3 regions of the Brachybacterium sp. p3-SID957 genome follow, and region 2 is predicted to be linked to each of the others. Evidence: predicted binding sites of a transcription regulator. Region 2 holds the regulator's gene; each other region holds the start of a gene.

The links. The regulator HrcA, encoded in region 2, represses chaperone genes, less so after heat shock. The targets are predictions, from matches to a motif close to TTNGCACTCGNNNNNNNCGAGTGCNAA.
Region 1: a site for HrcA is predicted at 1,810-1,836, ahead of groL (chaperonin GroEL). Genes of this name have one in related genera too.
Region 3: a site for HrcA is predicted at 1,658-1,684, ahead of groES (co-chaperone GroES). Genes of this name have one in related genera too.

The regions. Positions count from the first base shown of each region.
Region 1 is NZ_JALXKT010000012.1:31,695-34,966, forward strand. Features, by position in the region: gene groL (chaperonin GroEL) at 1-1,591, opposite strand, end outside; gene M3B01_RS04340 (LytR C-terminal domain-containing protein) at 1,895-2,503, opposite strand; gene M3B01_RS04345 (DUF3263 domain-containing protein) at 2,554-2,859, opposite strand; gene M3B01_RS04350 (uracil-DNA glycosylase) at 2,990-3,272, shown strand, end outside.
Region 2 is NZ_JALXKT010000004.1:68,743-72,014, forward strand. Features, by position in the region: gene dnaJ (molecular chaperone DnaJ) at 1-1,096, opposite strand, end outside; gene hrcA (heat-inducible transcriptional repressor HrcA) at 1,170-2,180, opposite strand; gene M3B01_RS01595 (DUF3097 domain-containing protein) at 2,381-3,272, shown strand, end outside.
Region 3 is NZ_JALXKT010000023.1:6,340-9,611, reverse strand. Features, by position in the region: gene groL (chaperonin GroEL) at 1-1,184, opposite strand, end outside; gene groES (co-chaperone GroES) at 1,207-1,503, opposite strand; gene M3B01_RS06730 (metallophosphoesterase) at 1,870-2,742, opposite strand; gene M3B01_RS06725 (molybdenum cofactor biosynthesis protein MoaE) at 3,043-3,272, opposite strand, start outside.

The sequences.
Region 1 (3,272 bases), on a different contig from region 2:
CGGCGGGAGCCTTGACGGGCTCCGGCTTGTCGGCCACGACGGCCTCGGTGGTGAGGAACAGGCCGGCGATGGAGGCGGCGTTCTGCAGAGCGGAGCGGGTGACCTTCACCGGATCGAGGATGCCGGCAGCCAGCAGGTCCTCGTACTCTCCGGTGGCGGCGTTCAGGCCCTCGCCCACGGGCAGGCCCTTGACCTTCTCGGCCACGACGCCGCCCTCGAGACCGGCGTTGATCGCGATCTGCTTCAGGGGTGCCTCCACGGCCACCTTCACGATGTTGGCACCGGTAGCCTCATCGCCCTCCAGGGCGAGCGAGGAGAAGGTGTCCTTGCCGGCCTGCAGCAGGGCCACGCCGCCACCGGCGACGACACCCTCCTCCACAGCGGCCTTGGCGTTGCGCACGGCATCCTCGATGCGGTGCTTGCGCTCCTTCAGCTCCACCTCGGTGGCGGCACCGGCCTTGATGACGGCCACGCCGCCGGCCAGCTTCGCCAGGCGCTCCTGGAGCTTCTCGCGGTCGTAGTCGGAGTCCGAGCCCTCGATCTGGGTGCGGATCTGCTTGACCCGACCGGCGATGCGCTCGGCATCGCCCGCGCCCTCGACGATGGTGGTCTCGTCCTTGGTGACGACGACCTTGCGGGCCTGGCCCAGCAGCTCGAGACCGGCGGTCTCCAGCTTGAGGCCGACCTCCTCGGAGATGACCTGGCCGCCGGTGAGGATGGCCATGTCCTCCAGCATCGCCTTGCGGCGATCGCCGAAGCCGGGGGCCTTGACCGCCACGGACTTGAAGGAGCCGCGCAGCTTGTTGACCACCAGCACCGCCAGGGCCTCGCCCTCGACGTCCTCGGCGATGATCGCCAGCGGCTTGCCGGACTGGATGACCTTCTCCAGCAGCGGCAGCAGGTCCTTGACGGTGGAGATCTTCGAGCTGATCAGCAGGATGTACGGATCCTCGAGCACGGTCTCCTGGCGCTCGGCGTCGGTGACGAAGTAGGGCGAGATGTAGCCCTTGTCGAACCGCATGCCCTCGGTGAGCTCCAGCTCGAGGCCCATGGTGTTGGACTCCTCGACTGTGATCACACCCTCCTTGCCGACCTTGTCCAGCGCCTCGGCGATGAGCTCGCCGATGGCCGGGTCGGCCGCGGAGATGGCGGCGGTGTTGGCGATCTGCTCCTTGGTGTCGACCTCCTTGGCCTGCGACAGCAGGGTCTCGGAGACGGCCGCAACGGCCTTGTCGATGCCGCGCTTCAGAGCGATGGGGTTGGCGCCGGCGGCGACGTTGCGCAGGCCCTCCTTGACCAGGGCCTGGGCCAGGACGGTGGCGGTGGTGGTGCCGTCGCCCGCGATGTCGTCGGTCTTCTTGGCGACCTCCTTGACGAGCTCCGCGCCGATCTTCTCGTACGGGTCGTCGAGTTCGATCTCCTTGGCGATGGAGACGCCGTCGTTGGTGATGGTGGGGGCGCCCCAGGACTTCTCGAGCACGACGTTGCGGCCCTTGGGGCCGAGGGTGACCTTGACGGCGTCAGCGAGCTGGTTCATTCCCCGCTCGAGACCGCGCCGGGCCTCCTCGTCGTAAGAGATGAGCTTGGCCATGTGTGGAATCTCTCCCGTGTGGTGTGGTGTCCACCCGACCCTGTGCCCGCGACGGACGAGACCCGCAGCCGTGTTCATGTCCCACGGCCCCGGGCCCCTCACGGGGCCGGAATGTTCGTGGTCGGCGGGCGCGTGCGCCCCCGATCAGGCCTTCGCCGGCCGCGGATCCGTGCCTCGGGAGGCGCTGTCACTCACGGCCGGTGAGTGCCAGCTCATCATAAGCACTCTCGACCCGAGAGTGCTAACTCTCGACCCGGGGCCGAGGCCGACAGGTCGGGAAACAGTCGATCAGCGAACGCTCGATCAGCCGTCGTTCCCGCCCTCACCCTCCTGGCCTCCGCTTCCCGGCTCAGTCACGGCCACGAAGGTGATGCGCGATTCGTACTCATCGCTCTGTCGGGCCTCCCCGGCACCGACCTCCTGGGCCAGGGCCTGGGCGGTCTCGGCATCGGCCTCGTCGCGGTAGAACACCACCGGCTCCTGCTGCACGTTGTCGGCGGTGCCGATGCTCACCTGCTCCCAGCCGGAGCCCTCGAGGGAGTCGCGCCAGGCGCCGGCCATCCCGTTGATGCCGCCGGCGTTGATGACCATCACCGGGATGGAGCGATCGGGTTCGGGGGCCGGGGCCTCCTCCTCGCCCTCGGCGCCCTCCTCCTCCGCAGGAGCCTCCTCGGTGGTCTCCGATGCGGCGGGCGAGGTGGGGTCGCTGGCGCGGTCGTCGCCGTCTCTGCCCATGCCGCCGATCAGGAACAGCAGCACCAGCAGCGTCACGAAGGCCGCCGCGATGATGACGAGGTAGATGAGGTTCTGACGCCAGAACGGCTCCTCGGCGCGGTGCGCACCGTGGAACGTCGCGGCATCGGCCTCGTCGTCGAATCGATCGGGCGGGTACGGGTACTGGGTATCGGCCACGGGCCTATTAAACCCGTTCGGGCCGGCAGGGGGTGGGAGCACACGCCTGCTCAGGCCACCCTGTGGTCCGGTGCTGCGGTGGAGAGGTCGTCGGCCGAGGTGCGCCGGTCCCGCAGGCGGTTCACGAGGGCAGGGGCGGCGCGCAGTGCCGCCGGGTCGTCCAGCAGGGCGTTCAGCCGCACGTAGTAGGCGGTGCGGGACATGGCCAGCTGCTCGCGGATCACGCGCTCCTTGGTGCCCACGAAGCGGAAGGTGCGCGACTCCAGTTCGAGGATCCGCCGATCCCGCTCGGACAGCTCCTCCCCTGCGCCCTCAGAGCGGGACGGGTGATCGGAGTGCGCATCGGCGGGGGGCATGGGCCGAGCGTACGCGGGCGGCGGCTCGCTCCCGCAGCGGCGCGCCGGGCCTCGTCGAACCCCGTGGTGGGAGTCGAACCCCGTGGTGGGACACGCATCACCGCCCCGGCCAGCATGGAACACTGTCGCCATGCCGAAGCCGCTCGCCCAGATCATCGCTCCCGACTGGGCCGAGGCCCTCTCCCCCGCCGAGCAGCGGATCCATGCCCTGGGTGACTTCCTGCGCGAGGAGGCTGCCTCCGGTCGCGGGTACCTGCCACACGGCGAGCACGTGCTGAGGGCCTTCACCCGTCCTCTTGCGGAGGTGAAGGTGCTGATCGTGGGGCAGGACCCGTACCCCACTCCCGGGCATCCCATCGGGCTCTCATTCGCCGTCGAGGAGCACGTGCGTCCCCTGCCCCGCAGCCTTGCGA
Region 2 (3,272 bases):
GGCCCTGGCCCTTGCGGCGGGTGGCCTCGTCGCCGCGGATGCGGGCGAACTGCTCGAGCAGGTCACGCTCCTCGTCCGAGAGCGAGGTGGGGATGTCCACGTCCAGCACCACCCGGATGTCGCCGCGGCGCTCGCGCCGCAAGGGGGTGATGCCCAGGCCCTTCAGGGTGATCTCCTCGCCGGGCTGGGCGCCGGGCCGGATGTCCAGCTGCTGCACCCCGTCGAAGGTCTCCAGCGGCACGGTGGCACCGAGCGCGGCGGAGGTCATCGGCACCTCGACGGTGGTGACCAGGTCCTCGCCGTCGCGGTCGAACATGTCGTGATCGGCGACGGTGAGCTCGACGAAGAGGTCTCCAGCCGGCCCGCCGGCCTCACCCACCTCTCCCTCGCCGCGCAGCTGGATCCGGGTGCCGTTCTCCACCCCGGAGGGCACGCGCACGGTGACGGTGCGCTCGGTGGTGACGCGGCCGTGGCCGGAGCACGCGGTGCACGGGGACTCGATGACGTCGCCGTGGCCCTCGCAGGTGGGGCAGGGGGCCATGGTGACCATCTGTCCCAGCAGCGACTGGGCCACGCGCTGCACGTGGCCGGAACCCCCACAGGCGGTGCAGCGGGTGGGGCTGGTGCCGGGCTCGCAGCACGAGCCGTTGCAGCGCTCGCAGCGACCCGCGGTGCGGAAGCGGATCTCCTTCTCGGTGCCGAACACGACGTCACGCAGCTCGATGCCCACACGGCGCAGCACGTCGCTGCCGCGGCGCTGGCGCGGGACCGGACCCTGCCCACGGCCGCCTCGCATCCCGGCGGCACCGGCGAACATGTCGAAGATGTCGTTGAAGTCGAAGCCGGCGCCGCCCCCGGGGAACCCACCGGGGAAGCCGCCCATGCCGGGGCCTCCGCCCATGTCGTACTGGCGGCGCTTGTCGGCGTGGGAGAGGGTCTCATACGCCTGGGAGACCTTCTTGAACCGCTCGGCGGCGTCCGGATCGGGGTTGACGTCCGGGTGCAGGGTGCGAGCCAGCTTGCGGTACGCCTTCTTGATCTCCTCAGTGGAGGCGTCACGGGAGACACCGAGCAGGTCGTAGTAATCGTCGTTCACTGTGCGAAGTCCTCAGGAAGGGAGACGGTGGTAGCGGGGGCGCTCATCCCGGGATGCGGGAGGCGGCGCCGTGTCATTCCAGGTAGCGGGAGACGTAGCGGGCGATAGCCTGCACGGTCGAGATCCCGGTGACGTAGTCCATGCGGGTGGGGCCGAGGATCGCCATGTGCGAGCCCGCACCGTACCCGGCGCCGACCACGGCGGCCTGGGTGAGGGCCTCGGTCTGCAGCTCCGAGCCGATGCGCACCTCGACCGAGCCGGGTTTGGCGTGCATCTCGGTGAACAGGCGCAGCAGCACCAGCTGCTCCTCGAGCACGTCCAGCAGCGGCTCCACATCGCGGGCGAAGTCCTCGGCGGAGCGGGCGATGTTGGCGGTGCCGGCCATCATGATCCTGTCCTCCGCGCGGGAAGCAGCCAGGATGCGCAGCGCCGTGACGACCTCCTCGACACTGGGCTGATCCGCCGCCGGCTGGGCCTCGACCAGCTCCAGCAGCGCCCGCTCGACGTCGGTGACCTCATGGTCGGCGACAGCCCGGTTCAGCTGGTCCCGCAGCCCCTGGTAGAAGGCGCCGTCACGAGCGGCCAGCAGCGGCACGGTGCGCTGATCCACCCGGCCGGACTCGGTGATCAGCACCACCAGCAGCAGGGAGTCGGCCACCTTCACCAGCTCGACGTGGCGGATCCGCGCCTGCTTGCGGGCCGGGTACTGCACCATCGCCACCTGATGGGTGGTCTGCGCCAGCAGCCGTACGGTGCGCAGCAGCAGCTCCTCGACGTCACCGGCATCCTCCAGGAACGCCTGGATGGCGCGGCGTTCGGGGGCCGACAACGGCTTCACGGTGGCCACATGGTCCACGAAGGTGCGGTAGCCCTTGTCCGTGGGGACGCGACCGGCGGAGGTGTGGGGCTGGGTGATCAGCCCCTCCTCCTCGAGCACCGACATGTCGTTGCGCACCGTGGCGGCGGAGACCCCGAGATCGTGACGGTCCAGCAGGGACTTGGAGCCGACGGGTTCGCGGGTGGAGACGTAGTCCTCGACGATCGCGCCGAGGATCTGCAGCTTCCTGCTGTCCGTTGGTCTCACCTCCTGCAGGGACCTGCTGGTGCCGGGCAGGGCGCTCACGCCCGACCACCAGGATTAGCACTGGGGGATGTCGAGTGCCAATCCTACGCGCTCACGGCCTGTCCTCAGGGAAGCGGACAGGAGGCGTTCGCCACGAGCCGAGACCGCCGCCGTCCGGGACCGATGCGAGACGGTCACCCGGCGTGGCGCCTCGGTGTACGGTGTGCGCCGTGCCCGACCGCTCTTCCCCCTCCTTCGACCGCTACGGCCGCGACGTGCTCTCCTCCGAGCCTCCGCCGCACCACCGCCGCCGTCCCGCCGCCCGCGAGGTTCCCGCCCGGCGGGACCTGGTGGTCGAGGACGCGGCGACCGGGTACACCGGCGCGATCACCCGCGTGGAGAAGGCCGGCGGTGTGCACGTGGTCGAGCTCGAGGACGCACGTGGCCGCCGCCGCGGCTTCCCCCTGGGGCCCGGGTTCATGATCGACGGCAAGCCGGTGGTGCTCACCCTCCCCCAGCGGGCTCCAGCACCCAGCGGCCCCAAGCGTTCCGCGAGCGGCTCGGTGTACGTCGAAGGCGCGAAGGCCAGGACCGCCCGCGCCTCCCGGATCTGGGTCGAGGGCAAGCACGACGCCGAACTGGTGCAGAAGGTGTGGGGTCACGATCTGCGCATCGAAGGCGTCGTCGTCGAGCAGCTCGAGGGCGCTGACAACCTCGTGGAGCGAGTGCAGGCTTTCGGTCCCGGCCCGGGGCGCCGGCTCGGTGTGCTGGTGGACCACCTGGTGGCCAGTTCCAAGGAGTCCCGGATCGCCGAGCAGGTGATGCGCCTGCCCGGCGCCCCCGGCAATGTGATCGTGCTGGGGCACCCCTACGTGGACGTGTGGCAGGCGGTGCGTCCGGCACGCGTGGGCCTGAAGGCATGGCCGCACGTGCCCCGCGGCACCGACATCAAGGTGGGAACGCTCAGGGCCCTGGGCTGGCCGCACTCCGATCAGGCCGACATCGCCGAGGGCTGGCAGCGCATCCTGGCCACCGTCCGCTCCTACGCCGACGTCGAGCCCACCCTGTCCGGGCGGATCGAGGAGCTCATCGACTGGGTGACCGTCGAGGGGT
Region 3 (3,272 bases), on a different contig from region 2:
TCGATGCGCATCTTCTTCTCCTTGAGCTCGACCTCGGTGTGGGCGCCCACCTTGATGACGGACACGCCGCCGGCGAGCTTGGCGAGGCGCTCCTGGAGCTTCTCGCGGTCCCAGTCGGAGTCGGTGTTCGCGATCTCGGCGCGGATCTGCGCGACGCGATCGGCCACGGCCTGCTCGTCACCGGCACCGCCCACGATGGTGGTGGTGTCCTTGGTGACCACCACGCGGCCGGCGTGGCCGAGCACCTCGGTGCCGACGGTCTTCAGGTCCAGCCCCAGATCGGAAGTGACGACCTGGGCACCGGTGAGCACCGCGATGTCCTGCAGCATCGCCTTGCGGCGGTCGCCGAAGGCGGGGGCCTTCACGGCGGCGCCCTTGAAGGTGCCGCGGATCTTGTTGACGACCAGCGTGGACAGGGCCTCGCCGTCGACGTCCTCAGCGATCACGAACAGCGGCTTGCCGCCCTCGACGACCTTCTCCAGCAGCGGCAGGATGTCGGCGACGGCCGAGATCTTGCCCTGGTGCAGCAGCACCTGGGCGTCCTCGAGCACGACCTCCTGACGGTCGGCGTCGGTGACGAAGTGCGGGGAGATGAAGCCCTTGTCGAACTGCATGCCCTCGGTGAACTCGAGCTCCATCGCGGTGGTGGAGGACTCCTCCACCGTGATGACGCCGTCCTTGCCGACCTTGTCGAAGGCCTCGGCCAGCAGCTCGCCGATCTCGCGGTCCTGGCTGGAGACGGCCGCGACGTTCGCGATCTGCTCCTTGCCGTCGACCTCGATGGCGATCTCGCCGAGCTTGGCGGAGATGGCCTCCACGGCCTTCTCCATGCCGCGCTTGAGCGAGGCCGGAGCCGCACCCGAGGCCACGTTGCGCAGGCCCTCGTGGACCAGCGCCTGGGCCAGCACGGTGGCGGTGGTGGTGCCGTCGCCCGCCACGTCGTTGGTCTTGGTGGCGACCTCCTTGGTGAGCTGGGCACCGAGGTTCTCGTAGGGATCCTCGAGCTCGATCTCACGGGCGATGGTCACGCCGTCGTTGGTGATCGTGGGGGCGCCCCACTTCTTGTCCAGCACGACGTTGCGGCCCTTGGGCCCCAGCGTCACGCGGACGGTGTTGGCGAGCTTGTCGACTCCGCGCTCCAGGGCGCGACGAGCCTGCTCGTCGTAGATGATCTCTTTCGCCATGTGGATCTAGACCTCAGTCCGTTCAGTTCTCGATGATCGCGAGGATGTCGCGCGAGCCCAGCACCAGGTACTCCTGGTCGCCGTACTTCAGCTCGGTGCCGCCGTACTTGGAGAAGACGACCTTGTCGCCCACCTTGACGTCGACCGGGATGCGCTTGCCCTGCTCGTCGAAGCGGCCCTCGCCGACGGCGACGACCTCGCCCTCCTGGGGCTTCTCCTTCGCGGTGTCCGGGATGACCAGGCCGGAAGCGGTGGTCTGCTCCGCCTCGAGCGGCTTGATGACGACACGGTCCTCGAGGGGCTTGATGGAGACCGACATGCGGCTCACTCCTTCATGAAGAGATGACTCTGTGAGTTCGGGGTGCGGGATCCCGATCCTGATCGTCGTCGCGGTGCCGACCGGGAAGGATCCCTCTGGCGGCTTCTGGCACTCTGTGCCGTCGACTGCCAACGAGGGCAACTCTAGAACTACGCTGGCACTCATGCAAGATGAGTGCTAACGACTCCCCCGACTTCCTCCTGCGCACCAGGTCACCCCCTTTTTGTGAAGGCAGCAACAATGAACCGAGATCCTCCCCTTCACCCGCGCGGGCATGCACCGGGTGATGGAGCTCGGCGGCGCCGGGCGTGTGGCCGGCAGTGCGGTCGCCGCTCCGGCTGCGGACGGCGACGTGGTCGACGGCTCTCAGCGCCCGGCGGCGTCGATGATCGCCTGCACGTCCTCGGGTCCGAAGTCGTAGACCGGCACCCGCACGTCACCGTCGGTGTCCCCTCCGGTGTCCCCGGCATTGGGCCACAGGGAGGTGATGATCCCCGGGGCCGTCCCGTTCGCGTCGATCTGGAGGATGCTCGCACCGGACAGGGCCAGGGACCTCTCGTGATCCCCCGCCGCCACCGGATCCACCACGTTGGTGATGCCAGGGGTCACGTGCACGGGGATCCCGGCGAGCTGCCCGGTCATCTCGTGGTGGTAGTGCCCCGAGAGGATCGCCCGCACATCGGTGCCGACGAGCACCTCGGCCAGCTCGTCCACCCCGTCGAGGTCGAGGGCGCGCAGCATCCGGGTGGCGGCCGTCAGCGGGGGATGGTGCACCACCAGCACCGTTCCACCCACGGAGGGCTCGGCCAGAACGCTGCGCAGCCACTCGAGCTGGGCCGGATCCAGGTGGCCGTAGCCGGCACCGGGGACACTCGAGTCCAGCACCACCGCCCGGGCTCCGCCGACCGTGGTGATCACGCGGTCCTGGTAGCGGGGGTCGTGGTCCCCGGGGCCTGCCACCTGGGCGTAGGCGGCGGGATCGTCGTGGTTGCCCATCGCGACCACCAGGGGCGCACCGAGAGTTGCGGCGAAGGGGTCCAGCAGGGCGTGCAGCCTGCGGTAGCTCTCCACCGTGCCATCCTCGGAGGCGTCCCCGCTGTGCACCACCAGGTCCACGCCCTCAAGGCCCGCCAGGCGGTCCAGCACGCCGCGCAGGGCGGCCGCGGTGTCGATGCGCCCGTAGTGACGAGCGGTGGGATCGCCGTACAGGTGGGTGTCGCTCAGGTGCAGGATGCGCATGGCGTCGAGAGTAGCGACCGCAGGTTGCCAGCAGGTGACATCGGCACTGTCGGTGGGTCGTGCGCGGTGCCTGTTCGCGCCGAGGATCTCGGTGGGAATGCCCTCACGGTCCAGTCGCTGGAGCGCCTCCTCCAGCGCCTTCCAGCGTGCGTAGATCGGTCGCAGCCGACCGGGGGGACGGACGGTCTCCTCCCGCACGCCGAGGGCGAGCAGGAACTGCCCCGCCGCGACCCCACAGGTAGTCGTGGTCCTGGGTCCATGCGAAGCCCGGTGGCGTCGACCTGGTCTCTGATCCCCCCGTCATCCCAGGGCGCCCACCCATTCATCGGTGCCGTCAGCGAAGTGCTGGTGCTTCCAGATCGGCAAGCGCTGCTTGACCGTGTCCACCAGGTCGTCGCAGGCGGCGAAGGCCTGCTTGCGGTGCGGGGCCGCGACCGCGCAGCCCAGTGCGGTCTCACCGATCGCGAGCGGCCCCACGCGGTGGGCGAGGGCGATCACCGTGTCGGGGTAGCGCTCGGCGATCTCACGTG